One region of the Streptomyces sp. A2-16 genome, then DNA from elsewhere that is predicted to be linked to it. Evidence: predicted binding sites of a transcription regulator. Region 1 holds the regulator's gene; the other holds the start of a gene.
The links. The regulator HrcA, encoded in region 1, represses chaperone genes, less so after heat shock. The targets are predictions, from matches to a motif close to TTNGCACTCNGNNNNNCNGAGTGCNAA.
Positions count from the first base shown of each region.

Region 2: a site for HrcA is predicted at 3,398-3,424, ahead of groL (chaperonin GroEL). Genes of this name have one in related genera too.

Region 1 is NZ_CP063808.1:8,179,641-8,194,770, reverse strand. Features, by position in the region: gene IOD14_RS36810 (HAMP domain-containing protein) at 1-3,147, opposite strand, end outside; gene IOD14_RS36805 (SpoIIE family protein phosphatase) at 3,250-5,574, shown strand; gene hemW (radical SAM family heme chaperone HemW) at 5,606-6,838, shown strand; gene IOD14_RS36795 (DUF3097 domain-containing protein) at 6,927-7,733, opposite strand; gene IOD14_RS36790 (MBL fold metallo-hydrolase) at 7,768-8,496, opposite strand; gene hrcA (heat-inducible transcriptional repressor HrcA) at 8,648-9,664, shown strand; gene dnaJ (molecular chaperone DnaJ) at 9,665-10,804, shown strand; gene IOD14_RS36775 (nitronate monooxygenase) at 10,970-12,046, shown strand; gene IOD14_RS36770 (16S rRNA (uracil(1498)-N(3))-methyltransferase) at 12,043-12,792, shown strand; gene IOD14_RS36765 (VOC family protein) at 12,810-13,202, shown strand; gene IOD14_RS36760 (hypothetical protein) at 13,289-13,822, shown strand; gene IOD14_RS36755 (S41 family peptidase) at 13,868-15,130, shown strand, end outside.
Region 2 is NZ_CP063808.1:9,280,162-9,295,291, reverse strand. Features, by position in the region: gene IOD14_RS41660 (glucosyl-3-phosphoglycerate synthase) at 1-616, opposite strand, end outside; SAM riboswitch class I at 752-910, shown strand; gene thrC (threonine synthase) at 928-2,214, shown strand; gene IOD14_RS41650 (MoaD/ThiS family protein) at 2,296-2,571, shown strand; gene IOD14_RS41645 (cold-shock protein) at 3,015-3,221, shown strand; gene groL (chaperonin GroEL) at 3,588-5,210, shown strand; gene IOD14_RS41635 (NADH:flavin oxidoreductase) at 5,557-6,690, shown strand; gene IOD14_RS41630 (GNAT family N-acetyltransferase) at 6,749-7,357, shown strand; gene IOD14_RS41625 (carboxylesterase family protein) at 7,419-8,966, shown strand; gene IOD14_RS41620 (hypothetical protein) at 8,963-9,532, opposite strand; gene IOD14_RS41615 (class I SAM-dependent methyltransferase) at 9,665-10,348, shown strand; gene IOD14_RS41610 (dihydrofolate reductase family protein) at 10,379-11,017, shown strand; gene murQ (N-acetylmuramic acid 6-phosphate etherase) at 11,039-11,974, opposite strand; gene IOD14_RS41600 (MurR/RpiR family transcriptional regulator) at 12,019-12,837, opposite strand; gene IOD14_RS41595 (hypothetical protein) at 12,962-13,345, shown strand; gene IOD14_RS41590 (DUF4031 domain-containing protein) at 13,342-13,602, shown strand; gene IOD14_RS41585 (GNAT family N-acetyltransferase) at 13,599-14,702, opposite strand; gene IOD14_RS41580 (hypothetical protein) at 14,729-15,130, opposite strand, start outside.

The DNA.
Region 1 (15,130 bases):
GTCCTCGCCGACCGCCACCTCGAAGGCGAGCCCCCGGTCCAGGGTGAGCGGGCGGAAGGTGGCGTGGACGTAGTCGAGCAGCTTGATGAGCGGCAGCTTCTTCGGGCGTACGTCCATCCGGCCGGCCTCGATCTTCGACAGGTCCAGGATGTCGTTGATCAGCTGGAGCAGGTCGGAGCCCGAGCGGTGGATCGTCGTCGCGAACTGCACTTCCTGGTCGGAGAGATGGCCGTCCGGGTTGTCGGAGAGGAGCCTCGCCAGGATCAGCAGGGAGTTCAACGGCGTGCGGAGTTCGTGGGACATGTTCGCCAGGAACTCCGACTTGTACTGGGACGAGGTGGCCAACAGGGCCGCCTTCTCCTCCAGTTCCGCGTTGGAGCGCTGCAACTCCGCCTGTTGCATCTGAAGTTCGTCCGAGCGTTCCTGGAGCTGCATCGCCAGGCGCTGGGACTCGCCCAGCAGGGACTCGGTGCGGGAGTTGGCGATGATGGTGTTGATGGCGACGCCGATGGTGTTCACGAACTGGTCGAAGAAGGCCAGGTGGACATCGGAGAAGCGGGAGAAGGACGCCAGCTCGATCACGCCGAGGAGCTTGTCCTCGAAGAGGATCGGGATGATGACGACACTGCTCGGGGCCGCCTCGCCGAGGCCGCTGTTGATCTTGATGTAGTCCGGCGGGGCCTCCTCCACCAGGATGCGCTTCTTCTCGCGGGCCGCCTGGCGCACCAGACCGTGGACCGGCATGCCGCCGGTGTCGACGGTCGCGCCCTGCGCCGAGCCGTAGCCCGCGATGAACGCCAGCCCCTTCGCGGGCACGGTGGTGTGCAGCGAGGCCCCGTCCTCGTCCGGGTCGGCCAGGAAGAACGCCCCGTACTGGGCGTTCACCAGCGGGGTCAGCTCGCGCAGGATCAGGTCGGCGACCTCCATCAGGTCCCGGTGGCCCTGCATCAGGGCGGCGAGGCGCGCGAGGTTCGACTCCAGCCAGTCCTTGGCGCGGGTCGTCTCGCGGAGGTTGGCCACCATCAGGTTGATGTTGTCCTTGAGCTCCGCGACCTCGCCCTGCGTCTCGACGGTGATCGAGCGGGACATGTCGCCCTGGGCCACCGCGGAGGCGACCTCGGCGATCGCGCGGACCTGGGTGGTCAGGTTGGAGGCGAGTTCGTTCACGTTGGTCGTCAGCCGCTTCCAGGTGCCGTACACGCCCTCGACCCGTGCCTGGCCGCCGAGTTGGCCCTCCGAGCCGACCTCGCGGGCCACGCGGGTGACCTCGGAGGAGAAGGAGGAGAGCGTGTCGACCATGGTGTTGATGGCGGTCTTCAGCTCCAGGATCTCGCCGCGGGCGTCCACGTCGATCTTCTTGGAGAGGTCGCCGTTGGCGACGGCGGTGGTGACCTGGGCGATGTTGCGGACCTGTGAGGTCAGGTTGTCGGCCATGTAGTTGACGTTGTCGGTCAGGTCCCGCCAGACCCCGGAGACGCCGAGCACCTGGGCGCGCCCGCCGAGCCGCCCGTCGGTGCCGACCTCGCGGGCCACCCTCGTCACCTCGTCGGCGAAGGCCCGCAGTTGCTCCACCATCGTGTTGACGGTGTCCTTCAGTTCGAGGATCTCGCCGCGGGCGTCGACGGTGATCTTCTTGGAGAGGTCGCCGTTGGCGACGGCGGTGGTGACCTGGGCGATGTTGCGGACCTGCGACGTCAGGTTCAGGGCCATGAAGTTGACGTTGTCGGTGAGGTCCTTCCAGACGCCCGACACGCCCCGGACCTGGGCCTGGCCGCCCAGATTGCCTTCCGTGCCGACCTCGCGGGCGACCCTCGTCACCTCGTCGGCGAAGGCGGAGAGCTGGTCGACCATGGTGTTGATGGTGGACTTGAGCTCCAGGATCTCGCCCTTCGCCTCCACCGTGATCTTCTTGCCGAGGTCGCCCTGCGCCACCGCCGTCGACACCAGGGCGATGTTGCGGACCTGGGAAGTGAGGTTGTCCGCCATGAAGTTGACGTTGTCGGTGAGGTCCTTCCAGACCCCGGACACGCCTCGCACCTGGGCGCGGCCGCCGAGGTTGCCCTCGGTGCCGACCTCGCGGGCGACGCGGGTGACCTCGTCGGCGAAGGCGGAGAGCTGGTCGACCATGGTGTTGATGGTGGACTTGAGCTCCAGGATCTCGCCCTGCGCGTCCACGGTGATCTTCTGACTCAGGTCGCCGTTGGCCACGGCCGTCGTCACCTGGGCGATGTTCCGCACCTGTGACGTCAGGTTCGACGCCATGAAGTTGACGTTGTCGGTGAGGTCCTTCCAGACCCCGGACACGCCCCGCACCTGGGCCCGGCCGCCCAACTGCCCCTCGGTGCCGACCTCGCGGGCCACCCGGGTGACCTCGTCGGCGAAGGCGGAGAGCTGGTCGACCATGGTGTTCACGGTCAGCTTCAGTTCGAGCAGCTCGCCCGTCGCCTCGACCGTGACCGTCCGGGTCAGGTCGCCGCGGGCCACCGCCGTCGTCACCAGGGCGATGTCCCGGACCTGAGCGGTCAGCCGGGACGCCATGGTGTTGACCGCCTCGGTCACATCGCGCCAACTGCCCGAAAGACCCGTCACCTTGGCCCGCCCGCCGAGCCGGCCCTCGGTGCCGACCTCGCGGGCCACCCGGGTCACCTCGCCGGTGAACAGGGAGAGCTGGTCGACCATCTTGTTCACGGCCCGGCCCAGACGCCGCAGATCACCGCGCAGCTGCCGGTTGCCGTCGTGCAGATCGACCCGCTGGGTCAGATCGCCGCCGGCCACCGCGTCCAGGACCCGGGTCGCGTTGGCGGCCGGGGCCACCAGGGCGTCGAGCAGCTGGTTCACGTCGTCGACCCGGGAGGTCCACGTGCCCTGCCCCGGGCTGGGGGAGAGCCGCTCGTCGAGCCGGCCGTGCCGCACCAGCTCCCGCTTGACCCGGTTGACCTCGCCCGTGAAGTGGACGTTGCGGTCCACCAGCTGGTTGAAGACGGCCGTCAGTTCGGCCACGATGCCGTCCCCGGACTCCGGCATCCGGCGGAAGTCGCCGTCCCGGGCGGCGGTCATCGCGGCGAGCAGAGGGCGTAGATCCGATGCTCGAATCCGGTCGGCATTCTGCCCTTCTTCGAGCACAGGCGTACCACTGTTCTCACTCATGGCGGCCCACTTCGGTAACTCGGCGCTTATGGGCGTGGCCAGTCTGTCACTCTGTCCGCATCGACTGAGGTGTATTCGTCCGAACTGCTCGGGGAGACGGACATGGGGGCCATTCCTGTGCAACGGGAGTCCGTTGCCCGTGCGCCCGCCGCGCCCCTGCGCGGCGACGGTGTGCTCCCGCACGCCCCGGCGCACACCCACGCCACCCTCCCCGGCGCTCCGCACGCCCCGGGCGCGGCCCGGGCCCTGTTACGGGCGGCGTTCGCCGAATGGGCGGAACTGGCCCTGCCCGGTACCGAGTTCCTCACCGACCGGCAGGCCGACGACGCCGTGGTCGTCGTCAGCGAGCTCGTCACCAACGCCGTCGTGCACGCGGGCACCGACGTCGAGGTGAGCTGCCGCCTGGAGGCGCACACCGGTGCCCTCGTCGTCGAGGTCCTGGACCGCCACCCCTCGCGCGCCCCTCGCGACGGTGACGCCGAACCCTCGTACGGCACACCGGAGTACGGGCGCGGACTGCGCCTGGTCGCTGCCCTCGCGGAGGCCTGGGGCATCACCTACCGCACCGGCTCCAAGACCGTGTGGGCGCGGCTGCCGGCCGGCGGGAAGGAGGCCCTCGACGGAATCCGGGCGTACGCCGGGGACGACGCCCACGAGCGGGGGCTGCGGGTCGCCGGGATACTCGCCCCGGTACCGCCCCAGCCCCCGGTACCGCCCCAGCCCCCGGAACCGCCCCAGCCCCCGCCCCGGGCCCAGGACCCGCTCGCACCCGTGTCCCGCGGCGAGCCGGGGCACACGGCCTCACCGGTCTCCCGCAGCGAGCCGGAGAACACGCACCCGCCCGTGCATCGCGCAGAGCAGGGACACACGGCCTCGCCGGTCCACGGCGGCGAGCCGGGGGACACGCACCCGCCCGTGTACCGAGCAGAGCAGGGGCACACGGCCCCGCCGGTCCACGGCGACGAGTCGGCGCACACGGTCCGGCCCATTTCCCGCGATGAGTCGGCGCACACGGTCCGGCCCATGTCCCGCGACGAGCCGGCCCACACGGTCCGCCCCGTCTCCCGTGGCGAGCTCGACCGGGACTGGCTCAACCGCGGTGCCCTGTCCTTCCTCGCCGAGGCCTCCGACCTGCTCGCCGGGCAGCTCGACGAGAACCTGGTCGCCGCGCTCGCCGGCCAGCTGATCGTGCCGCGGCTGGCCGACTGGTGCGCGGTGTGGCTGGAGGACGAGGTCGCCGGACGCTGGGGATCCCCGCGCGCGGGTGAGACCGGGAGCGGGACGGCCTGGGGCGAGGCGGGCCTGTCCGGGCCCCGGCTGGCCCGGGTCTGGCACTGCTCGGAGAACCGGATCGAGAGCCTGCGGCGGGCCCTGGAGAAGGAACCGCCCGGCCTGCCGGGACCGGACCACGCCGGCCCGCTGCCGTTCCCCTGGCCCGGCGAGGCACTGGGCCCGCACGGAACACACGGCTCGGCGCTCGCCTACCGCCTCACCGCGGGCGGCCGCCCGCTGGGCACCCTGGTCATCGGCCGGGCCGGGCTGGTCTCCTTCCCCGACGAGGTCACCGGGCTCGTCGAGGACCTCAGCCGCCGGGTGGCGCTCGCCATCGGCGCGGCCCGCCAGTACGCGCGCCAGGCCACCATCAGCGCGGTGCTCCAGCGCGGCCTGCTGCCCGGCGCGGTCGCCGAGATCCCCGGGGTGCGCAGCGCCCTGGTGTACGAGCCGTGCGACAAGGGCGGACCCAGCGGCGACTTCTACGACCTCTTCCCGGCCGGCGACGGCCGCTGGTGCTTCGCCGTCGGCGACGTCCAGGGCAAGGGCCCCGAGGCGGCCGTGGTGATCGGGCTGGCCCGGCCCTGGCTCCGGCTGCTGGCCCGCGAGGGCTACCGCGTCGCCGACGTCCTCGACCGCCTCAACCAGCTGCTCCTCGACGACGCCACGGAGGCCGCTGACGCGGCGGCCCGGGCCCTGGCGACCGCGGGCGGGCGCCCCATGAACCCCGGCGACGGCCCGCAGACCCGCTTCCTGTCCCTCCTGTACGGCGAGCTCGCGCCCTTCGACGGCGGAGTGCGCTGCACCCTCGCCTCCGCCGGACATCCGTTGCCGCTGCTGCTCGGGGCGGGCGGCCAGGTCCGTACGGCCGCCCGGCCGCAGACCCTGCTCGGAGTCGTCGAGGACGAGACGTACACCAGTGAGACCTTCGAGCTGCGGCCCGGCGACAGTCTGCTGTGCGTCACCGACGGGGTGACCGAGCGGCGCAGCGGGCCCCGGCAGTTCGACGACGAGGACGGGCTCGCGGAGGCGCTCGCCGGGTGCGCGGGACTGGACGCCGAGCTGATCGCGGAGCGGATCAAACGGCTGGTCCACGAGTTCGGGGCGCGGCCCCCGGATGACGATCTGGCGCTGCTGGTCCTGCAGGCGGAGTAGGCGTCCGCCGGGGTGCTGGACAATGGAGGACATGCCTTCCGCACTCCCCGACGGCGACCCCGTCCCCGACGACGGCTCGCTCCCCGCGTCCGCGCTCGCCGGGTCCGCCGACCGCCCCCTCGGCTTCTACCTGCACGTCCCGTACTGCGCGACCCGCTGCGGCTACTGCGACTTCAACACCTACACCGCGACCGAGCTGCGCGGTTCGGGCGGAGTGCTGGCCTCCCGCGACAACTACGCGGACACCCTGATCGACGAGATCCGCCTGGCGCGCAAGGTCCTCGGCGACGACCCGCGCCCGGTCCGCACGGTGTTCGTCGGCGGCGGTACGCCGACACTGCTGGCCGCGGACGATCTCGTACGGATGCTCTCCGCGATCCGCGACGAGTTCGGCCTGGCCGCGGACGCGGAGGTGACGACCGAGGCGAACCCGGAGTCGGTGGACCCGGCGTATCTGGCCGCGCTGCGGGAGGGCGGCTTCAACCGGGTGTCCTTCGGGATGCAGAGCGCCAAGCAGCACGTGTTGAAGGTGCTGGACCGCACGCACACACCGGGCCGGCCGGAGGCGTGCGTGGCGGAGGCCAGGGCGGCGGGGTTCGACCACGTGAACCTGGATCTGATCTACGGCACCCCCGGGGAGACCGACGACGACTGGCGGGCGTCCCTGGAGGCGGCGATCGGGGCCGGACCGGATCACGTGTCGGCGTACGCGCTGATCGTCGAGGAGGGCACCCAGCTGGCCCGGCGGATCCGGCGGGGCGAGGTGCCGATGACCGACGACGACGTGCACGCGGACCGGTACCTGATCGCGGACTCCGTGCTCGCCGACGCGGGGTTCGACTGGTACGAGGTGTCGAACTGGGCCACCTCGGAGGCGGGCCGCTGCCTGCACAACGAGCTGTACTGGCGGGGCGCCGACTGGTGGGGCGCGGGCCCCGGAGCGCACTCGCACGTGGGCGGGGTGCGCTGGTGGAACGTCAAGCACCCGGGCGCGTACGCGGCGGCGCTGGCGGCCGGGAGGTCGCCGGGGGCCGGGCGGGAGCTGCTGTCCGACGAGGACCGGCGCGTGGAGCGGATCCTGCTGGAGCTGCGGCTGCGGGAGGGGGTGCCGCTGTCGCTGCTGCGGGAGGAGGGGCTGAGCGCTTCTCGGCGGGCGCTGGGGGAGGGGCTGCTGGAAGCCCGGCCCTATGAGGAGGGGCGGGCCGTGCTGACGCTTCGCGGACGGTTGCTGGCGGACGCGGTGGTTCGGGACCTGGTGGACTGAGGGCCCGAGGGGGTGGGGGCGGTGTCGTCCGGCGGCCGCGAGTTCGTTCGTGGCTTGTCGCGCAGTTCCCCGCGCCCCTGGGTGGGTTTCACTGAGCCGTGACGAAGTCGATCAGTTCCTCCACTCGCCCCAGCAGCTCCGGCTCCAGGTCCTTGTAGGAGTTCACCCGCTTCAGGATCGCCTGCCACACCGCGCCCGTGTTCTCCGACGGCCAGCCCAGCGCCCTGCACACGCCCGTCTTCCAGTCCTGGCCGTGCGGTACCCGGGGCCACGCCTCGATGCCCAGGGACGACGGCTTCACCGCCTCCCAGATGTCGATGTACGGGTGGCCGACCACCAGGGCGTGTTCGCTGGTCACCGACGCGGCGATACGGGACTCCTTGCTGCCCGGCACCAGGTGGTCCACGAGTACTCCCAGGCGGGCGTCCGGCCCGGGGGCGAACTCGGCCACGATCGCCGGCAGGTCGTCCACGCCCTCCAGGTACTCCACGACCACGCCCTCGATGCGCAGGTCGTCGCCCCAGACCTTCTCCACCAGTTCCGCGTCGTGGCGGCCCTCGACGTAGATACGGCCGGCGCGGGCCACGCGCGCGCGTGCGCCGGGCACGGCCACCGAGCCGGAGGCGGTGCGGGAGGGCCGTACGGGAGCCGTGGCCGCGGGTCGCACCAGCGTCACCACCCGGCCCTCCAGGAGGAAGCCGCGCGGCTCCAGCGGGAACACCCGGTGCTTGCCGAAGCGGTCCTCCAGAGTCACTGTTCCCGCCTCGCAGCGAATCACCGCGCCGCAGAAGCCGGTGCCGGGCTCCTCGACCACCAGGCCGGGCTCGGCGGGCACCTCCGGCACCGGCCGGGGCTTCTTCCACGGAGGGGTCAGGTCGGCGGAGTACTGGCGCATTCGGATGACGATAGGAGAAGCCGCACGGGACTCCTCACGACACGCCGAAGCGGGCCGCCAGCGCGTCCCGCTGCGACCGTACGAACGCCGCGTCCACCACCGCTCCGTGACCGGGTACGTACAGCGCGTCCTCGCCGCCCAGGTCGAGGAGGCGGTCCAGCGCGGCGGGCCAGTGGCCCGGTACCGCGTCCGGGCCCGCCTGCGGTTCGCCCGACTCCTCGACCAGGTCGCCGCAGAAGACGACCTCGGGGGAGCCCGGCACGAGGACGGCGAGGTCGTGGGCCGTGTGGCCGGGGCCGACGTTGGCGAGCAGGACCTGGCCGCCGCCGCCGAGGTCGAGCGTCCACTCGCCGGAGACGTGGTGCCGGGGGGAGACCAGGGCGTCCGCCGCCTCGTCGGCGACCGCCGGGTCCAGCCCGTTGCGTACCGCGTCGGCCCGCAGTTCCGCCCGGCCCAGCCGCCCCGCCAGCACCGATTCCGTACCCACGGCGCCGAACACCTCCGCCCCCGCGAACGCCGCCGCACCGAAGACATGGTCGAAGTGGGGGTGGGTCAACGCGAGATGGGTCACACGGTGGCCGGCCAGTTCCTCGGCCTGTGCGCGCAGGCGGGCGCCCTCCGCGAGACCGGAGCCCGCGTCGATCAACAGGGCCGTGCCCTCGCCGATCACCAGGCCCGCCGTGCAGTCCCAGCCGGGCAGCCGGCACCGCCCCACCCCGGTCGCGACCCGCTCCCACCCGAGCTCTTCCCAAGTCACCGTCATACCGCGACGCTAGCCGTACAACCCGTCACGCCAGGACCAGCCTTGCCCGAGGAGTACCCCACCGCCGTACACTGGCCGGGGAGCGTTGGCACTCGGGCGGACAGAGTGCCAGGCGAAGGTGCCAAGGGAACGACCTCTGGAGGTGTGCGCGATGCTGAGTGAACGCAGGCTTCAGGTGTTGCGCGCGATCGTCCAGGACTACGTCGGCACCGAGGAGCCGGTCGGGTCGAAGGCCCTGACCGAGCGGCACAACCTCGGCGTCTCCCCGGCGACCGTCCGCAACGACATGGCGGTCCTGGAGGACGAGGGCTTCATCGCCCAGCCGCACACCAGCGCCGGGCGGATCCCGACCGACAAGGGCTACCGGCTGTTCGTCGACAAACTGGCGGGCGTCAAGCCGATGACCGCGCCCGAGCGGCGCGCGATCCAGAACTTCCTCGACGGCGCCGTGGACCTCGACGACGTCGTGGCCCGAACCGTGCGGCTGCTCGCGCAGCTGACGCGGCAGGTCGCCGTCGTGCAGTACCCGTCCCTCACCCGCTCGACCGTGCGGCACGTGGAGCTGCTCTCGCTCGCCCCGGCGCGCGTGATGCTCGTGCTGATCACGGACACCGGCCGGGTCGAGCAGCGCATGGTCGACTGCCCGGCGCCCTTCGGGGAGGCCTCGCTCGCCGATCTGCGGGCGCGGCTCAACAGCCGCGTCGCGGGACGGCGGTTCGCCGATGTGCCGAGGCTGGTCGAGGACCTGCCCGAAGGCTTCGACGTCGAGGACCGGGGTACGGTCACCACAGTGCTCTCCACTCTCCTGGAGACGCTCGTCGAGGAGAACGAGGAGCGGCTGATGATCGGCGGCACCGCCAATCTCACCCGCTTCGGACATGACTTTCCCCTCACGATCCGGCCCGTCCTGGAGGCCCTCGAGGAGCAGGTCGTTCTCCTCAAACTCCTTGGTGAGGCCGGGGATTCGGGCATGACCGTACGTATTGGTCATGAGAACGCCTACGAGGGACTCAACTCCACTTCGGTGGTGTCGGTCGGCTACGGTTCGGGCGGCGAGGCAGTCGCCAAGCTCGGCGTGGTCGGACCGACCCGCATGGATTACCCGGGAACGATGGGAGCGGTACGCGCAGTGGCACGGTACGTCGGACAGATCCTGGCGGAGTCGTAAGTGGCCACGGACTACTACGCCGTTCTCGGCGTGCGCCGCGACGCGTCGCAGGATGAGATCAAGAAGGCGTTCCGTCGGCTCGCGCGCGAGCTGCACCCGGACGTCAACCCGGATCCGAAGACCCAGGAGCGGTTCAAGGAGATCAACGCCGCTTACGAGGTGTTGTCGGACCCGCAGAAGAAGCAGGTCTACGACCTCGGCGGCGACCCGCTCTCGCAGGCCGGCGGCGGTGGCGCGGGCGGCTTCGGGGCCGGTGGGTTCGGGAACTTCTCGGACATCATGGACGCGTTCTTCGGTACGGCCTCGCAGCGGGGTCCGCGCTCGCGCACCCGCCGCGGCCAGGACGCGATGATCCGTCTGGAGATCGAGCTCGACGAGGCGGCCTTCGGCACGACGAAGGACATCCAGGTCGACACGGCGATCGTCTGCACCACCTGCAGTGGTGAGGGCGCGGCGCCGGGCACCTCCGCGCAGACGTGCGACATGTGCCGCGGGCGCGGTGAGGTGTCGCAGGTGACGCGGTCCTTCCTGGGCCAGGTCATGACGTCCCGCCCGTGCCCGCAGTGCCAGGGTTTCGGCACCGTGGTTCCGACCCCGTGCCCGGAGTGCGCCGGCGACGGCCGGGTCCGCTCGCGCCGCACGCTGACCGTGAAGATCCCGGCCGGTGTGGACAACGGCACGCGGATCCAGCTCGCGGGTGAGGGCGAGGTCGGCCCCGGTGGCGGTCCCGCCGGTGACCTGTACGTCGAGATCCACGAGCTCCCGCACTCGCAGTTCCAGCGGCGCGGCGACGATCTGCACTGCACGGTCACGCTCCCGATGACGGCGGCGTCCCTCGGCACGAAGGTTCCGCTGGAGACGCTGGACGGCATGGAGGAGGTCGACATCCGGCCCGGTACCCAGTCCGGCCAGTCGATCCCGCTGCACAACCGGGGCGTCACCCACCTGCGCGGCGGCGGCCGGGGCGACCTCATCGTCCACGTCGAGGTCCAGACCCCGACCAAGCTGGACCCGGAACAGGAACGCCTGCTCCGAGAACTGGCGAAACTGCGCGGCGAGGAACGGCCTACCGGCCAGTTCCAGCCCGGGCAGCAGGGGCTGTTCTCGCGGTTGAAGGATGCCTTCAACGGCCGCACGTGAGCGGCGGGGCGGCTGCCGGGGGTCCGGGGGTCGTCCCCCGGGCAGACACCGTCAGCCCGGGCAGCAAGGGCTGTTCTCGCGGTTGAAGGATGCCTTCAACGGGCGTACCTGAGTCGTGTGCAGGTCGGATTCGGACTTGTTCGGAGGACGTGACAACATGCCGTCATGTCCTCCGCACTGACCGATCTCTTCCCTCATCCGATCGTGCAGGCCCCCATGGCGGGCGGCGTCTCCGTGCCGCGGCTCGCGGCCGCCGTCGCCGATGCGGGCGGGCTCGGATTCCTGGCCGCCGGGTACAAGACGGCCGACGGGATGTACCAGGAGATCAAGCAGCTGCGCGGGCTGACCGGACGGCCCTTCGGCGTCAACCTGTTCATGCCGCAGCCCGAATACGCCGACCCCGCCGCCGTCGGGGTCTACGCCCACCAGCTCGCCGGCGAGGCCACCTGGTACGAGACCGAGCTCGGCGACCCCGACAGCGGCCGTGACGACGGGTACGACGCCAAGGTCGCCGTACTCCTCGACAACCCCGTGCCCGTGGTCTCCTTCCACTTCGGCATCCCGAGCAGCGACGCCCTGGAGTCGCTGCGCCGCGCCGGCATCTTCACCCTCGTCACCGCGACCACCCCCGAAGAGGCCCTCGCCGTGCAGTACGCGGGCGCCGACGCGGTCATCGCGCAGGGCGTCGAGGCCGGCGGTCACCAGGGCACCCACCGGGACCTCCCCGAGCAGGACGGCTCCGGCCTCGGGCTGCTGTCCCTGGTCGCCCAGATCCGCGAGACGGTCACCCTCCCGATCGTCGCCGCCGGCGGCATCATGCGCGGCAGCCAGATCGCCGCCGTCCTCGCCGCCGGCGCGAGCGCGGCCCAGCTCGGCACCGCGTTCCTCGCCACCCACGAGTCCGGCGCCCACGACGTGCACAAGCGGGCTCTGACCAACCCGCTGTTCGTCCGCACCGAGTTGACCCGCGCCTTCTCCGGCAGACCGGCCCGCGGCCTGGTCAACCGCTTCCTGCGCGAGCACGGACCGTACGCCCCCGCCGCCTATCCCGAGGTCCACCACCTCACCGCCCCGCTCCGCAAGGCCGCCGCCAAGGCCGGTGACGCCCAGGGCATGGCGCTGTGGGCGGGCCAGGGGCACCGGCTGGCCCGCGAACTGCCCGCGGGGCAGCTCGTGGAGATACTCGCGGCCGAACTCGACGCAGCCAGGACAGCGTTGTCGGGCAAGGGGGACCTGCGATGACCGCCCCGGTGTTCGTGGTCGAGCACTTCGACGCGGACGGCGGCGGACGCTACGTCCTCGACGGCCCCGAAGGCCGCCACGCGGTCTCCGTGAAGCGGCTCCAGCCCGGCGAGGAGGTCGTCCTCACCGACGGCGCCGGACGCTACGCCGTGTGCGACGTGATCGCCGCCGAGGGCAAGGACCGGCTGGTCGTCCATCTGACCTCGGTCTCCGAGGAACCGGAGCCCGCTCCCCGGATCACCGTCGTCCAGGCCCTGCCCAAGGGCGACCGCGGTGAACTCGCCGTCGAGACCATGACCGAGGTCGGCGTCGACGCCGTCGTGCCCTGGCAGGCGGCCCGCTGCATCACCCAGTGGAGGGGCGAGCGGGGTCTGAAGGCGCTCGGCAAGTGGCGGGCCACCGCCCGCGAGGCCGGCAAGCAGTCCCGCCGGGTGCGCTTCCCGGAGGTCGCGGACGCGGCGAGCACCAAGCAGGTTGCCGCACTTCTCGCCAAAGCCGACTTCGCCGCCGTCCTCCACTCCGACTTCGAACGCGGCAGCGAGCCGCTGGCCACCGCCGAACTCCCCGCCGAGGGTGAGATCGTGCTGGTCGTCGGCCCCGAAGGAGGCGTCGCCAAGGACGAGTTGGCGCTCTTCGAGGAGGCGGGTGCGCGAGCCTACGTCCTCGGGCCCACCGTCCTGCGCACGTCGACCGCCGGTACCGCGGCGACCGCCCTGCTCCTCGGCCGCACCGGCCGCTGGTCCTGACACCTGGGAGAACGTCCGTGGAACTCGCCCAAGTACGCCTGCTCGTCACCGACTTCACCGCCTGCTACCGCTTCTACGCCGATGTCCTCGGCCTCAAGCCCCAGTCGGGGGCGACGAGCGGGCCGTACGAGAAGTTCAGCCCCGCCACCGGCTCGGCGGGCATCGCGCTCCAGGACCGCTCGATGATGGCCGAGGTCCTGGACGAACTGGGCGACACCGCCACCGGCCACCGCTCCCTGGTGGTGCTCCGCGTCGACGACCTGGACACCTACTGCGAGCAGATCACCACCCGGGGCGCCACGCTCCTGCACGGCCCGGCCCCCATGACGAACCGCATGCGCGTGGCCCACCTCAAGGACCCCGAGGGCAACCTGGTGGAGCTTCAGGAGTGGCTGCTGCTGCGGGGGTGAGCGCGGGCGCTGTTCCGGGCGTGAGCGGCGCGCGGGTGGCCGTATGCGCCCTACCGCCGGACGGCACGTGGTGGCAGGCTGCCCCCATGGTGGCGTTGAGACGGAACAGGCGTCGGCCGCGCGGGGTGCGAGCAGCGGGGGTGACGGGCGTTGCCGTGCTGGCCGTGGGTGCGCTCGCCGCCTGCGATCCGACCGGCGTGGTCAGCTCCGCGACCGTGTCGTACACCACCGACCAGCTGGTCACCAAGGAGCTGAACCGGCAGAAGGCCGACGTGAGTTGGCTGACCTGCACGGCCTCGTACGACAACGGCGACCGGACGCCGAGCGCCAGTGTGAACACCGTGGCCACCGTCGACTGCGACGGCAAGACGCGGGACGGCAAGGACATCACCGTCAAGGGCAAGGTGACCCGGACCGTCAGCGGCGCCTGCGTGCGCGGCGACCTGACCGCCACCGTGGGCGGAAAGCAGTGGTTCCGCGTGGAGGGGCTCGGCGACTGCAACGCCACCCCCACCCCGCCGGTCAACAACCCCGGACAGCCCGGCCCCACCGTGACCGTGACCGTCACCAAGACCATCTGGTGCCAGAACGACCCGCAGTGCTGGCCCGACGGCAAGTGATCGAAACCTCTGTGCACGCGGGGTGCCCGTGCGTAGGGTGATCGGGTGACACAGCCTGCGACGTCTGCATATCTCCGGTTTCCGCATCTGCAGGGCGAGTTGGTGGCCTTCACCGCCGAGGACGACGTGTGGCTCGCGCCGCTCGACGGCGGACGCGCCTGGCGGGTCAGCGCGGACAACGTCCCGGTCACCCACCCCCGCATCTCGCCCGACGGCACCACCGTCGCCTGGACCTCCACCCGCGACGGCGCGCCCGAGGTGCACATCGCCCCGGTCGACGGCGGACCCGGCAGAAGGCTGACCCACTGGGGCAGTGTGCGCACCCAGGTGCGCGGCTGGACCCCGGACGGCGAGGTCCTCGCCATCACCACCCACGGCCAGGCCAGCCTGCGGCGCAGCTGGGCGCACACCGTCCCGCTCGACGGCGGACCCGGCACCACCCTTCCGTTCGGGCCCGTCGGCCATGTCGCCCACGGCCCGGCGACCGTGATCCTCTCCGCGCCCATGGGCCGGGAGGCCGCCTGGTGGAAGCGGTACCGGGGCGGCACGGCGGGCAAGCTGTGGATCGACCGCGACGGCGACGGCGAGTTCGTCCGGCTCCACGACGACCTGGACGGCAACCTGGAGTACCCGGTGTGGGCGGGCGACCGGATCGCCTTCCTCTCCGACCACGAGGGCACCGGAGCCGTCTACTCCTCCCTCGCCGACGGCTCCGACCTGCGACGGCACACCCCCCTCGACGGCTACTACGCCCGGCACGCCTCCGGTGACGGCACCCGGATCGTCTACACCAGCGCCGGTGAGCTGTGGATCCTCGACGACCTCGACTGCGCCGAGCCGCGCCGTCTCGAGGTCCGGCTCGGCGGACAGCGCGCCGACCGGCAGCCGTACTCGCTGGACGCCTCCCGCTGGTTCGGCTCGGCCGCCCCCGACCACACCGCGCGCGGCAGCGCGGTCGCCGTGCGCGGCGCCGTCCACTGGGTCACCCACCGCTCGGGCCCGGCCCGCGCCCTGGCCGCCGAACCCGGCGTCCGGGCCCGGCTGCCGCGCACCTTCCGCACGGAGGGCGAGGAGTGGGTGGTGTGGGTGACGGACGCGGAGGGCGACGACGCCCTGGAGTTCGCGCCCGCCACCGGACTCGCCCCCGGCGCCACCCCGCGCCGCCTCGCCGCCGGACAGCTCGGCCGCGTCCTGGGTCTCGCCATGGCCCCCGACGGCAGCCGGGCCGCGGTCGCCGCGCACGACGGCCGCGTGCTGCTCGTCGAGCGGGAGACCGGCGAGGTCCGCGAGGTCGACCGCAGCGAGGAC
Region 2 (15,130 bases), 1.1 Mb from region 1:
GCAACGAGCGCCGGGCCGCGTACTCGCCGCCCAGCGGCTGCACGAAACCGGCCAGCTGCGGCCAGTGCATGTTCAGCAGCGGGCGCGCCATGAGCTCGGTGACCCGGCCGCCCTGTCCGGCGGCGCCGCCCAGGGGACGGTCGTACATGCCCTTGACCAGGTCGACCTCGGGGTCGGTGAGCAGGGGGCCGACGATGCCGGAGACGAAGTCCGAGGAGAACTCCTTCAGGTCGGCGTCGATGAAGCAGACGATGTCCCCGGTGGTGACCAGCAGGGAGCGCCACAGGACCTCGCCCTTGCCGGGCAGGGCGGGCAGCCGGGGCAGGATCTCGTCGCGGTGCACCACCGTGGCACCGGCCGCGGCGGCCACCTGCGAGGTGCGGTCGGTCGACCCCGAGTCGACGACGACGATCTCGTCGACCAGCGGAACCTGACGCACCAGGTCGTGACGTATCACGGAGACGATGTCACCGACCGTCTCCTCCTCGTTGAGCGCGGGCAGCACGACACTGACCCGCTGTCCGGTGCGCTGCTTGGCGGCCATGATCCGGTGCAGCGGCCGGTCGGTCAGCGACCAGGAGCGGGTGCTCAGCCAGCGCTCGACTTCTTCCAGCACGTAGGCGGCTCCTCACTTGTGATCCATCTCGCGGTTCGGACGACTCTCTCAACTGTCCTGGTCGTCGGTTACAGTCTTGAACAACGCGGATGACCATCGCATGTCCAGGGTGGCCCGCCGTTCACAACTTCATACCGCTCATCCAGAGGGGCAGAGGGATACGGCCCGATGAAGCCCCGGCAACCCTCCAGTCGGTTCTCGTAGTGATCACTGACGATCGTCTCCGCGAGGCTCCCGGCTCGGGAAGGTGCCAAATCCGTCTCACGGCGAAGTGCGTCGTGAGGAAGATGAGGAGAAAGGGCCTCGCCTCCATGGCTGCGCAGACTGTTGCAAGCACCACCGACTCCACGACCGTCGACCTCGGTCCCGCCGCGGCGCTGAGCTGCCGCGAATGCGGTCACCGCGTCCCGCTCGGCCCGGTCTTCGCGTGCGAGGAGTGTTTCGGCCCGCTCGAGATCGCCTACGACTTCTCGGCCTACGACACCGAGGAGCTCCGCAAGCAGATCGAGGCGGGACCCGCGAACATCTGGCGATACGCCCCGCTGCTGCCCGTCCCCGCGGACGTGGCGGACAAGCCCAACATCAACCCCGGCTGGACCCAGCTCGTCAAGGCCGACAACCTCGCCCGCGAGCTCGGCGTGACCGGCGGTCTGTACATCAAGGACGACTCCGGCAACCCCACGCACTCCTTCAAGGACCGCGTGGTGGCGCAGGCCCTGGAGGCGGCGCGCGCCTTCGGCTTCACCACCCTCTCCTGCTCCTCGACCGGCAACCTGGCCGGCGCGGTGGGTGCCGCGGCCGCCCGGGCCGGCTTCCGCTCCTGCGTGTTCATCCCGCACGACCTGGAGCAGGGCAAGGTCGTCATGGCCGCGATCTACGGCGGCGAGCTCGTCGGCATCGAGGGCAACTACGACGACGTGAACCGCTTCTGCTCCGAGCTGATCGGCGACCCGGCCGGTGAGGGCTGGGGCTTCGTCAACGTCAACCTGCGGCCGTACTACGCGGAGGGGTCCAAGACCCTGGCGTACGAGATCTGCGAGCAGCTGGGCTGGAAGCTCCCCGACCAGCTGGTGGTGCCGATCGCCTCCGGCTCGCAGCTCACGAAGATCGACAAGGGTCTGCAGGAGCTGATCAAGCTCGGGCTCGTCGAGGACAGGCCGTACAAGATCTTCGGTGCGCAGGCGGAGGGGTGCTCGCCGGTGTCGGTCGCGTACAAGGCGGGCCATGACGTGGTCCGGCCCCAGAAGCCGAACACCATCGCCAAGTCGCTGGCCATCGGCAACCCCGCGGACGGCCCGTACGTGCTGGACATCGCCCGTCGCACCGGCGGTGCGGTGGAGGACGTGAACGACGAGCAGGTCGTGGACGCGATCAAGCTGCTCGCCCGTACGGAGGGCATCTTCGCGGAGACCGCGGGTGGCGTGACCGTGGGCGTGACCCGCAAGCTGATCGAGAACGGGGTGCTGGACCCCTCGCTGACGACCGTTGTGCTGAACACCGGGGACGGTCTGAAGACGCTGGACGCGGTGGCGGGTACGGGACTGACCGCGACCATCCGCCCCAACCTCGACTCGTTCCGCGAGGCCGGCCTCGCGTAGTCGTCTGTCCGCGGGCCGGTGGGGGCAGGTCGCGCAGCTCCCCGAGCCCCCTGAAAGCCTTATCCGACCGGAGGTCTGAACATGAGCGTTTCCGTCCGTATCCCCACCATCCTGCGCACCTACACCGGCGGCCAGGCCGAGGTGCAGGCCGAGGGCGGGACCCTCGCCGAGGTCATCGCGGACCTGGAGAAGAACCACACCGGTATCGCCGCCCGCGTTCTCGACGACCAGGGCAAGCTGCGGCGGTTCGTGAATGTGTACGTGAACGACGACGATGTGCGGTTCGAGCAGGGGCTGGAGACGGCGACGCCCGACGGGGCCGGCGTCTCCATCATCCCGGCGGTCGCCGGCGGGTGACCGTATGACTGGTCATTACCTTCGGTAACAGTAATTACCGAGTGTTCATCCGATTGCCCTCTCCGCGAGAGAAGCGGAGGGGGCAATTCTCTATGGTTGAGCGCGGTACAGTTGGGGAAGCTGCTGCTTCCTTCATGCCGGGCGCATATGAGTGCCGACTTCGGATGCGACGAGAAGTAGCCAAAGTGTGTGGGTTCTTTGCGTCTTATGCTCCTTTTGTGGGGCCCGACTTGCCCCGAATTCGGGCGAATTCTCGCTACATTCCGGACCCCTTCCGTCCAGAATTCTCGTCCGATTGACCTGTTGCAGACGGCAGTTGGACAGATACATTCAGCCGCGGTCGACGCGTTCCGGCGCACGCCCCCAACCATGTGGGGGGTGAGGTCTGACCCGGATCCACGAAGTGTGGATCCGTGCAAGGGCCAGTAATAGGGGAGTTAGGCATGGCTCAGGGCACCGTCAAGTGGTTCAACGCGGAGAAGGGGTACGGCTTCATCGCGGTCGACGGTGGTGCGGATGTATTCGTCCACTACAGCGCGATTCAGATGGACGGCTACCGCACCCTTGAAGAGGGCCAGCGGGTCGAGTTCGAGATCTCGCAGGGTCAGAAGGGGCCGCAGGCGGACATGGTCCGTCTCGCGACTGGCTGAAGCACGCGCCGGGTAACAACAGCGTCGTTCTTCGTTCTTCTTCGAAGGGCTCGTACCCCATGGGGAGTCATGGGTACGGGCCCTTCGGCATGTCCCGGGGCCCCGCCGGGACCCCTGCCACACCCCTCGCACACCCCTCGCACCCCCTGTCGTTCCTGGCCGTTCCCTGAGAGGCGCTTGCACTCGACCATGCCGAGTGCTAATCATTGGCGTTAGCACTCTGAAGGTGAGAGTGACAACGAAGGACCGGGTCGGTGAGGCCCGCAGGCCAGGTGGGGAAGGAACCCACGAGGTGTGCGAGCCGTCCGTCGCGGGCGCGGGCGCGGTCCGAAGGAATCACCCCCAGTCCTGGAGGGACCACTTCACATGGCCAAGATCATCGCGTTCGACGAGGAGGCGCGGCGCGGCCTCGAGCGCGGCATGAACCAGCTCGCGGACGCCGTCAAGGTGACGCTCGGCCCCAAGGGTCGCAACGTCGTCCTCGAGAAGAAGTGGGGCGCCCCCACGATCACCAACGATGGTGTTTCCATCGCCAAGGAGATCGAGCTCGAGGACCCGTACGAGAAGATCGGCGCCGAGCTGGTCAAGGAAGTCGCCAAGAAGACGGACGACGTCGCCGGTGACGGTACGACCACCGCGACCGTTCTGGCGCAGGCGCTGGTCCGCGAGGGCCTGCGCAACGTAGCCGCCGGCGCCAACCCGATGGCCCTCAAGCGCGGTATCGAGAGGGCTGTCGAGGCCGTCTCCGCCGCCCTGCTCGAGCAGGCCAAGGATGTCGAGACCAAGGAGCAGATCGCTTCCACGGCCTCCATCTCCGCCGCCGACACCCAGATCGGCGAGCTCATCGCCGAGGCGATGGACAAGGTCGGCAAGGAAGGCGTCATCACCGTCGAGGAGTCCCAGACCTTCGGTCTGGAGCTGGAGCTCACCGAGGGTATGCGCTTCGACAAGGGCTACATCTCGGCGTACTTCGCCACCGACATGGAGCGCATGGAGGCGTCGCTCGACGACCCCTACATCCTCATCGCCAACTCCAAGATCGGCTCCGTCAAGGACCTGCTCCCGCTCCTGGAGAAGGTCATGCAGTCGGGCAAGCCGCTGCTGATCATCGCCGAGGACGTCGAGGGCGAGGCCCTGTCGACCCTGGTCGTCAACAAGATCCGCGGCACCTTCAAGTCCGTCGCCGTCAAGGCCCCGGGCTTCGGTGACCGCCGCAAGGCCATGCTCGGCGACATCGCCATCCTCACGGGCGGCGAGGTCATCTCCGAGGAGGTCGGCCTCAAGCTGGAGAACGCGACCCTGGACCTCCTGGGCCGCGCCCGCAAGGTCGTCATCACCAAGGACGAGACCACCATCGTCGACGGTGCCGGTTCGTCCGACCAGGTCAACGGTCGCGTCAACCAGATCCGCGCCGAGATCGAGAACAGCGACTCGGACTACGACCGCGAGAAGCTCCAGGAGCGCCTGGCCAAGCTCGCCGGTGGCGTCGCCGTCATCAAGGCCGGTGCCGCGACCGAGGTCGAGCTCAAGGAGCGCAAGCACCGCATCGAGGACGCCGTTCGCAACGCGAAGGCGGCCGTCGAGGAGGGCATCGTCGCCGGTGGTGGCGTGGCCCTCATCCAGGCCTCCTCGGTCTTCGAGAAGCTGGACCTGGAGGGTGACGAGCTGACCGGCGCCAACGCCGTGAAGCTGGCCCTGGAGGCCCCGCTCAAGCAGATCGCCGTCAACGGTGGTCTCGAGGGTGGCGTCATCGTCGAGAAGGTGCGCAACCTGCCCGTCGGCCACGGCCTGAACGCCGCGACCGGTGAGTACGTCGACATGATCGCCGAAGGCATCATCGACCCGGCGAAGGTGACCCGCTCTGCCCTGCAGAACGCCGCCTCCATCGCCGCGCTCTTCCTCACCACCGAGGCCGTCATCGCCGACAAGCCGGAGAAGGCCGCCGCGCCTGCCGGTGGCGGCATGCCGGGCGGTGACATGGACTTCTGATCGACCTGAGGGTTGATCAACGTCCTTGCCGAGGGCGGCACTTCCCGGAAGCGGGGTGTGCCGCCCGCGGTTTTTTCTGCGCTATGATTGATCACGAGCCGGTCGACGTGAAGCTCCGTCGGTCGACTACGCGTTGGTGGTCCAAGGAAAGACGCCCCGCTTCCTGCGGGGAAATGCAGGTGCAAGGCCTGCCCGGCGCTCCGCGAGAAGCCCGTCCCACGACAGTGGGGCGGGCTTTCCTCATGTGTGCGCTGGATCACGGACCGGTCGGAAATGCCGTGCCGTGCGTGGCGGTTGAGGTAGGGGAACTGTCTATGCGCATGCACATACCGAGGAGTACCCCCACGTGACCGCCCCCGCCACCCCTCCGGCCACCTCCCGCGCCGCCGAGATCCTCTCCCGCCCGGCCCACATCAACGGCCTGACCGTCCCGAACCGCATCGCGATGGCGCCCATGACCCGCATGTTCTCCCCGGGCGGCATCCCCGGCGAGGACGTGGCGTCGTACTACGCCCGCCGCGCGGCCGCCGGAGTCGGCCTGATCGTCACCGAGGGCACCTACGTCGGCCACGAGTCGGCCGGGAACAGCGGCAGCGTCCCGCGGTTCCACGGTGAGGAGCAGCTGGCGGGCTGGGCGAAGGTCGCCGAGCAGGTGCACGCGGCGGGCGGCACCATCGTCCCGCAGCTGTGGCACATCGGCATGGTCCGCGAGCAGGGGCAGCAGCCCTACGCCGACGCCCCCGCCGTCGGCCCCTCCGGCATCCGCATCGGCGCCGACGAGCCCACCGGCAAGGCGATGACCCAGCGCGACCTGGACGACGTCATCGGCGCGTTCGCCGAGGCGGCGGCCGCGGCCGAGCGCATCGGCTTCGACGGCGTGGAGCTGCACGGCGCCCACGGCTACCTCCTCGACCAGTTCCTGTGGGCGGGCACCAACCGCCGCACCGACGCCTACGGCGGTGACCCGGTCGCCCGCACCAAGTTCGCGGCGGAGATCGTGGCGGCCGTACGCGAGACGGTATCGCCCGAGTTCCCGATCATCTTCCGGTACTCGCAGTGGAAGCAGGAGGCCTACAAGGCGCGCCTCGCCGAGACGCCCGAGGAGCTGGAGGCGATCCTCGCCCCGCTCGCCGCGGCCGGTGTCGACGCCTTCCACGCCTCCACGCGCCGCTACTGGCTCCCCGAGTTCGACGGCTCCGACCTCAACCTCGCCGGCTGGACCAAGAAGCTCACCGGCAGGACCACCATCACCGTCGGCTCGGTCGGCCTCGACGGCGACTTCATCCGCGGCTTCATGGGCGAGGGCTCCCCGGTCAAGGCCATCGACGACCTGCTCGACGCCCTGGAGCGCGAGGAGTACGACATGGTCGCCGTCGGCCGGGCGCTGCTCCAGGACCCCGAGTGGGCCGCGAAGGTGCTCGCCGGCCGTTTCGACGAGCTCCAGCCGTACGACGCGTCCGCGCTGAAGTCGTTGAGCTGACGGTATGAGGTGGGTGTGGGCCGGCGTCCCGCTCCCGGAGCGGGCCGACAATGGCGGCATGGCCCACACCCCCGCCCGTACCGCCACCCCCTCCGACGTCGACTCCCTCGTCTCCGTCTTCACCAGCGCCTTCCTGCACGACCCCGTCTGGGGAGCGGCCGCCTTCCCCGACGAGGGGCGACGGGCCGAGCAGGCCGCCGTCATGTGGCGGGTCTACGCCGCCTCCGCGGTCCGGTACCCGTGGACCCTGGTGACGCCCGGCGTCGAGGCCGCCGCCGTGTGGATCCCGCCGGACGGGACCGAGCTCACGGCGGAGGAGGCGGCCGGGCTGGAGGGGCGGCTGGCGGCGGCCACGGATCCCGCCACCGCTCGCGCGATCATGGCGGTGGGGGAGCGGTTCGAGGAGGCCCGTCCCACCGAGCCGTTCTTCTGCCTCACCATTCTCGGCACCCACGCGGACCATCGCGGCAAGGGGCTCGGCATGGGGCTGGTCGCCGAGGGTCTCCGTCGCATCGACGAACTCGGCGCGCCCGCCTACCTGGAGTCGACCAACCCCGCCAACCTGGGGTGCTACGAGAGCGTCGGTTTCGGTGTGCGGGACGAGATCGTCCTCGCGGGCGGGCAGGTGGTCACGACCATGTGGAGGCCCCCGCGCCGACTTGGTTGACTCAGGCAAGGGAAGTGGGCTGGAGTGAAGCCGGCAGCCCCTACCTGTGAGGAGTCGGACGATGACGTCAGCCGAGGAACTCGACGTGCGCACCGCGGCCGGTGCCGTGCGCGGGCGCGCCGAGGACGGACTGGTGGTCTTCCGCGGGATCCCGTTCGCCGAACCCCCGGTCGGAACGGCCCGGTTCCAGGCGCCACGGCCCGTCAGGAGCTGGGAGGGGACCCGGGAGGCGGATGCCTTCGGACCTCCGCCCCCGCAGGAGTCCGCTTTCGGGAGCCGGGCCGACGCGCCTGCGACGCCCGCCGGCGACGACTGGCTCACGGTCAACGTCTGGACCCCCACGACGGACCCGCAGGCCCGCCGGCCCGTGATGGTGTGGATCTACGGCGGTGCCTACAAACTCGGTCACGCCGGCAGCCCCGGCTACGACGCCCAGCACCTCGCGCGCGCCGGTGACATGGTCGTCGTGACCCTCAACTACCGCGTCGGCATCGAGGGGTTCGCCCTGCTGGCGGGGGCGCCCCCGAACCGGGGGCTGCTGGACCAGGTCGCGGCGCTGGAATGGGTGCGGGACAACATCACGGCGTTCGGCGGGGACCCCGGCCGGGTCACGGTCTTCGGGGAGTCGGCGGGGGCGGGGTCGGTGGCCTCGCTGTTGGCGATGCCCGCCGCCCGGGGGCTGTTCGGGCGGGCCGTCACGCAGAGCGTGCCCGGTACGTACTTCTCCGCCGAACTCGCCGGGGACATCGCGGTGGAGCTCGGCAAGGAGGCGGGACTCGCCGCGACGGCGGCCGCGCTGTCCGCCGTGGACCCGCGTGAACTGCCCGTGGTGGGGGAGCGGTTGAGCCTGCGGATGCGCGAGTACGGCGACCGCTGGGGGCAGGTCGCACCCACCGCCACCCCCTTCGCTCCCGTCGTCGACGGCGAGGTGCTGCCGTGCACGCCCTGGGAGGCGCTGGCGGCGGGCGCGGGACGGGACGTGGAGCTGCTCGTCGGGCACAACCGGGACGAGTACCGGCTCTTCCTCGCCCTGGGCGATCGGCTCGGCAGGATCACCGAGGAACAGGCGGCCGCGGCGCTGCGGAGGTACGCGCCGGGCCCGGGCGGAGAGCACTCCTACCGCGCGGCCCACCCGGACGCCACACCGACCGAGCTGTACGAGCGCGTCCAGACGGACTGGCTGTTCGCCATGCCGTCACTGCGGCTGGCGGAGGCGCAGGGCACCGGCGGCGGCCGGGCCCACCTGTACGAACTGACCTGGTCCGCACCGGCGTTCGGCGGGGCGCTCGGCGCGTGCCACGGGCTGGACATTCCGCTGCTGTTCGGCACGTACGACGCCGATCTCGGGAGTCTGCTGTTCGCGGGGACCGGGGTGCCGGACGAGGCCAGGGCGCTGACCTCGCACTTCCAGTCGGCATGGACCGGGTTCGCGCGGACCGGGGACCCCGGGTGGCCGGCGTACGACGGCGAGGGCCGCCCGACGCGGGTCCTGGACGTCGCACCGGAGGTGCGGCCGTACCCGGAGGAGGTCTCGCGGCGGCTGTGGGAGGGGTACGACTTCCGGGCGCTGCCCCTGCTGAAACAGGGCGCCGGGGCTCTGGGGCTCTAGAGGTTGCCGAGCGGCTCGATGTCCACCCGCACCGGGGTGCCCCATACGCGCAGCACCTCGTAGTCGGTGAACTCGTGGACGAGCCGGTACGCCATCGCGGCGCGCGGGGCACGGCGCTGGGCGTGGATGTAGAGCTCCGCCTCGTGCCGGTCCCGCCTCGGCGTCCCGCACAGCTGCCACTCCTGGCCGGTCCACTGCTCCGGCAGCCAGCGCTGCTGGGGCTGCGGCCGGTCCTCCCGCACCCCGTACCGGGAGGGGGCGGGTCCGGCGGTCCTCGGGCGCGCGCCGGGCCCGTTGATCTCGGCACGGCGGGCCGCCCGGCGCCGGGTCTCGCACAGCAGGCACAGGTCGGGGGCGTTCTCGTCAACCGGCCCGTTCGGGTGCTCGGCGCAGCGGGTGGTGGGGGCGGCGGCGGTGACGCTGTCCTCCAGGAGGTCCAGGGCCCGCTTGAGATCGGCCTTCATCTCGTGCAGCTTGGCGTCCGGGGTGTCACCGGCGAGAGCGTCGCCGTGCTCGCCGAGGAGACGCAGGGCACGGCCTAGGGCGGTGAGCTGGGCGTGGTTCATGGTGTCAGTCTGCGCAGTCCTCGAGATTTTCGGTATCCGGGGTGACGCCGGCGGACGCCGGGCGGTGCCGGGGTCGTGGTGGCGCCTCCTCCCCCCATGGTGCCCCGGGACGAAGGCCTGTGGAATGAGCCCATGCCCCTCCTGGACACCCTTGCCTGCTTCAACGACGCCCACCCGTGGAGCCACAACGCCCACTTCCACCCGTGGATCATGCGCCGGCTGCCCCGTCGCTTCGGCCGTGCCCTCGACGTCGGCTGCGGTTCCGGTGAGCTGGCCCGGCTGCTGGCGACCCGGGCCGGCCAGGTGCACGGCATCGACAGCGACGAGCGGATCATCGGCGAGGCGAGGGAGGCGACCGGTCCCGGCCTCCCCGTCGTCTATGCCGTCGCGGACGGGCGGTCGTACGACCGAGGCGCCCCCTACGACGTCATCACCTGCGTCGCCGTGCTCCACCACCTCCCCCTGACCGAGACCCTCGACCACTTCCGGCGGCAACTGGCCCCCGGTGGAACCCTGGTGATCGTCGGCTGTGCCGAGGAGGACACCCGTGCCCAGCAGTTGCTGGGTCTCGTTTCCGTCCCGCTCAACCTGATCTCCGGCTGGATCAAGAACCGGGGGCGAAAGGCTCCTCTCCCCGTCGCGATGACCGCCGTGACCCGCCGGCCCGACGTCCCGTACACGGAGCTGGTCCGCGAGGCCCGCCGCGTTCTCCCCGGGGCCCGGCTCAGGCGGCGGCTCTTCTGGCGCTACACCCTCGTCTGGAAGAAATTGCGGGAGGATGTCGATCCGGGCAGGCTTCGAACGACGCCAAGGTGAGAGCACGACATCACACGAGAGGCGAAGACCATGCCGAAGGTCCGGGTACACAACGTGACGATCTCCCTCGACGGCTTCATGGCCGGGCCGAACCAGCGGCTGGACGCTCCGTTCGGTGACGGCGTCGGCTGGGGCGACGACCTGCACAGCTGGTTCATGTCCGCGTCCCAGGACGCGGCCGCGGGGAAGTCCGGGATCGACGTCGACCACTTCGTCCGCGGCGACGAGAACATCGGCGCCACGATCATGGGACGGAACATGTTCGGCCCCCAGCGCGGGCCGTGGGAGGACGAGTCCTGGCAGGGCTGGTGGGGCGAGAACCCGCCCTACCACCACGACGTCTTCGTCCACACCCACCATCTGCGCCCGGCACTGGAGATGGCCGGCGGAACCACCTTCCACTTCACCGACGAGACACCCGAGGCCGTGCTGCGGCGCGCCTTCGACGCCGCGGACGGCAAGGACGTACGGATCGGCGGCGGGGCGGCGGTCATCCGGCAGTATCTGCGCGCCGGGCTCATCGACGAACTCCACCTGGTGATCGCGCCGCTCCTCATCGGGCGCGGTGAGCGGCTGCTCGACGACCTGGGCGAGGGGATCGACGGCTACCGGGTGTCCGAGCTGGTCAGCTCACCGAACGTCACCCACGCGCTGCTGGTCCGCCGCTGAGGAACACCGGGGAAGGTCCGGTCAGTGGAGGCCGGCCGCCAGCGCGGTCCGCAAGTGGCCCCCCGACTCCTGCAGCAGGCGGGCCGCCGTGGGCCCGTCGACGTCGGCCAGGATCGTCAGGATCGCGTTCTTGACCTCGCCGTCCGCGGCGGCCAGGGCCTGCTCGATCTCCTCGTCGTCGGCGCCGGTGGCGAGGGCGACGATGCGGCGGGAGCGGGCGCGCAGCTTGTCGTTGGAGGCGCGGACGTCGACCATCAGGTTCCCGTACGTCTTGCCGAGGCGGATCATCGTGATCGTCGACAGCATGTTGAGGACGAGCTTCTGCGCGGTCCCCGCCTTGAGCCGGGTGGAGCCGGTGAGCAGCTCGGGACCCACGACCACCTCGATGCCGTGCTCGGCGGCCGCGGCGAGCGCGCTGTCCGCGTTGCAGGACAGACCGACGGTCAACGCGCCCTGCGCGCGGGCGTGTTCCACCGCGCCCACGGCATACGGGGTACGGCCGGACGCGGACACCCCGACCACCGTGTCCACGGCCGTCACCGCGAGCGCGTCCAGGTCGGCCCGGGCCAGCTCCGCGGAGTCCTCGGCCCCCTCGATGGACGTGACCAGCGCCTGCGGGCCACCGGCGATCAGGCCCACGACCCGCGCCGGGTCGGTGTTGAAGGTCGGGGGGCACTCGGAGGCGTCCAGCACGCCCAGGCGCCCGGCGGTCCCGGCACCGGCGTAGATCAGCCGGCCGCCGCGGGCCATGCGCTCGGCTACGGCGTCGATGGCGGCGGCGATCCGCGGCAGCTGCCCGGACACGGCCGCCGGCACGGAGGCGTCCTCGCCGTTCATCAGCCGGGCGAGGTCGAGGGTGGGCAACTGATCGATGTCGGCGAGCTCGGGCCGGAAGGCCTCGGTGGTCAGCGACTCCAACTGGGCTTGCAGATCACGGGGGTCGGAGGTGGAGGTCATGGAGGAGCGGCTCTTTCTTCGAACGTCTGCCGGGTGACTCTTTTCTAGCGACGATGCCGGTGCGCCAGCGCCTCGTAGGACGCGGCCAGCGCCGGTGCCGCCGTCTCGTAGGTCCGCTGCGCCACACCCACGAACAGACAGTCCACCACCAGCAGCTGGCTGGTCCGGGACGACATGGCGGCGGGCCGCAGCTCGCTCTCCCGGGCCGTGGACGTCGTCAGCACATGGTCGGCGTACTGGGCCACCGCCCCGCCCGGCCGCCCGGTGATGGCGACGGTCGTGGCCCCGCGCTCGAAGGCGACCCGCAGGGGCTCGATGACGTCGCCGGTGGACCCCGAGTGCGTGATCGCGATGGCGACGTCCCCCGACCGCAGCTGCACCGCGTTCGTCACCGCGAGATGCGGATCGCTGTGCGCCTGCGCTATCAGCCCTATGCGCAGCAGCTTCTGCGTGAGGTCCTGCGCGACGAGACCGGACGCCCCCACCCCGTACACATCGATCCGCCGTGCGGAGGCCGTCGCGGCGACCGCCGCGCCCAGCTGCGCGGTGTCCAGCCCGGCCGCGGTGTCCGCGAGGGTCTGCTGCTCGTCGTAGGCGAGCTTGGCGACCACGTCGGCGATCGGATCGTCCACCGCGATGTCCGTGGTGATGGCGGGTGCCCGCCCGGACTGCTGCTGCGCGGCCAGCCCGGCGAGGGCGAGCCGCAGGTCGCGGTAGCCGGGATATCCCAGCAGCCGAGCCGTCCGCACGACGGTCGCCTCGCTCGTCCCGGTCAGTTCCGCGAGGCCCGTGACGGTGAGCGCCGCGCACCCCGCCGGGTCGTTGGCCACGGCCTCGGCGACCCGCTGCATGGAACGGGTCATGGACGGACCCAGCGTGCGCACCTTCGCGGCGAGAGCGCTGCCGAAAATTTCCTTCACTTCCTGGGGCACGTATGAAAGATATTTTCGGCTCGGTGTCGTGGTCAAGAGCCCGCACAATGGCTGCATGGAGTCCATCGGTCCACTTGAGCAGACCCTGCACACGGCACGCGCCCTCGTCCTCGCCGACCTGGCAGCGAGCGCGGTCGCCGCCGCGGACGTGGTGTCGATGGTCGAGGACTCCGTCGTGCAGCGGCGCTGGTGGGTGGAGCAGTGGCCCGAGGGCGCCGAGTTCGTGGCGGGGCTGGTCGCCCAGGACGTCCAGGACGCGCTGCTGGAGGCGTACGGCCGCTGGCCCCTGTGCCCGGTGTGCGGCTCCGGTGACCCGCACGCCCTGGAGGTCGAGCCGGAACTCGGCCCCGACCCGCACTGGGTGTGCCACAAGGCGGGTGTGAGGGTCGCGCCGGTCGGCTCGCTCGGGACCGCGACGGGCGGGGTCTCCTCGCCGTGACCGTCTACATCGACCCGCCCGACTGGCCGGGACACGGCCGCATGTGGTCCCACCTCATCAGCGACGTCTCCTTCGACGAACTGCACGCGTTCGCCGACGGCCTGGGCGTCCCGAGACGCGCCTTCGAGCGCGACCACTACGACATCCCGTCCCACCGCTACGCGGACGTGGTGGCGGCGGGGGCGACGGAGGTGAGCAGCCGGGAGGTGGTGCGGTTGCTGACGGGGGCGGGACTGCGGCGGCCCAAGGGTCGTTAGCCGGCCCGGCCGGGGAGGACGTACAGCCGCAGGCCCGGTTCCGCTTCGCCGTACGCCTGCTCCTCCTCCACCGTCGCGCGGGCGAAGCCGGCGCGGGCGACCACGCGTTGGGAGTCGGCGTTGTCGGGCTCGATGGTGGCGCAGAGACTGTGGACGTCGTCGCGGGCCAGGGCCCAGTCGCTCAGGGCGCGCAGGGCCTCCGTGGCGTAGCCGTGGCCGCGGGCGGAGGGGGCGAGATCGTAGCCGACCTCGGCGCGGCCGTCCTCGTCGGGGGCGCCGTGGAAGCCCATGCCGCCGATCGCGCGGCCGTCCTCCCGCCGTACGAGGGCGAAGAGGCCGAACTCCGGGCGGTGGACGCCGGCCTCATAGGCCTTGAGGGTCATTCCGGCGGCCTCGCGGGTGCCGTCGAAGGGGCCGTCCTCGACCCACTCGAAGTCACCGTCGCCGCCCGCGGCCAGTTCGGCGGCGGAGGCGGGGGTGACGCCCTGCAGGGTGAGGCGTTCGGTGGGCAGGACCAGGTTGTTGCTCCAGCGCCACTGCGTGCGCGGCGCTCGGCCGGGCAGGTCGCCGCGGCCGGTGGCCCACAGCAGGGTGCGCCAGGGGTCGGGTCCCGGCTGGACCTCGGGGAAGATCCGGGTCAGGACGTACTCGGGCAGGTGGGCGGGCGGCTCGTACGTCAGGCCCAGGCCCTCCGCGATGTCGTACGAGTGCAGCAGGACCTCGGCGACGCCCATCGCGGCGAAGCCCACGCGGTTCGCGCTGCGGAAGGGGTACGGGTGGAAGGCGCGGACCTCGCGCGGGGTCGTGCGGAGCGTCGCGGCGAACAGCGTGCCGGCCGTCTCGATCACCTGGAGGGCGCCCTCGGCGTCCGTGCCGTCCTCCAGGAGGATCTCGAAGGGGACGTACCTCTCCTGGGCCCGGCCCGCCAACTGCCCCGCGTACGCGATGAGATCGCTCGCGATGTGCTCGGCCGCCTTCAGACAGCTCCACTCCAGCCGGCCGGCCGGTACCTGTGCCCAGTCCCGGTCCACCGCCGTCCGCAACGCAGCCACCGCGTCCGCGACGGCCTCCGTCACCTGTTCCGCACCCATGTCTGCCATGCGGGCAGGCTAAGGCGCCGGGGGTCTCAGAGCGACAGCATTTCCAGCTCCGAGGTGAGGTTGTAGCGGGCCGTGGCCTCCCATTCCCGCTCCCCGTACGGCGTCCTGAACAGCCGTGGCAGAGCGAGCAGTTGCCGCAGGATCTCGGACCGGCCCGCCCGGAAGGCGTCGGTCGGCACGAAGCCGTACTCCTCGCGTACGGCGGCCGTGTAGGCGGCGTACCCGGAGGGCGGGGCGGCGAGGATCGCGAGATCGGCGTCGCACAGGACCTGGCCGTTGCGGTCGTCGTCGGCGGGGGCGTGGGTGGTGGTGAGGCGGACCAGTCGGGCGACCTCGGCCGTTTTCTCGTCCGGGACTCCGGCCTCGGGGAGGGCGCGTTCGGCCAGGCGGGCGGAGCGGTCCTCGTTCTCCGAGCGGTCCGGGAGGTA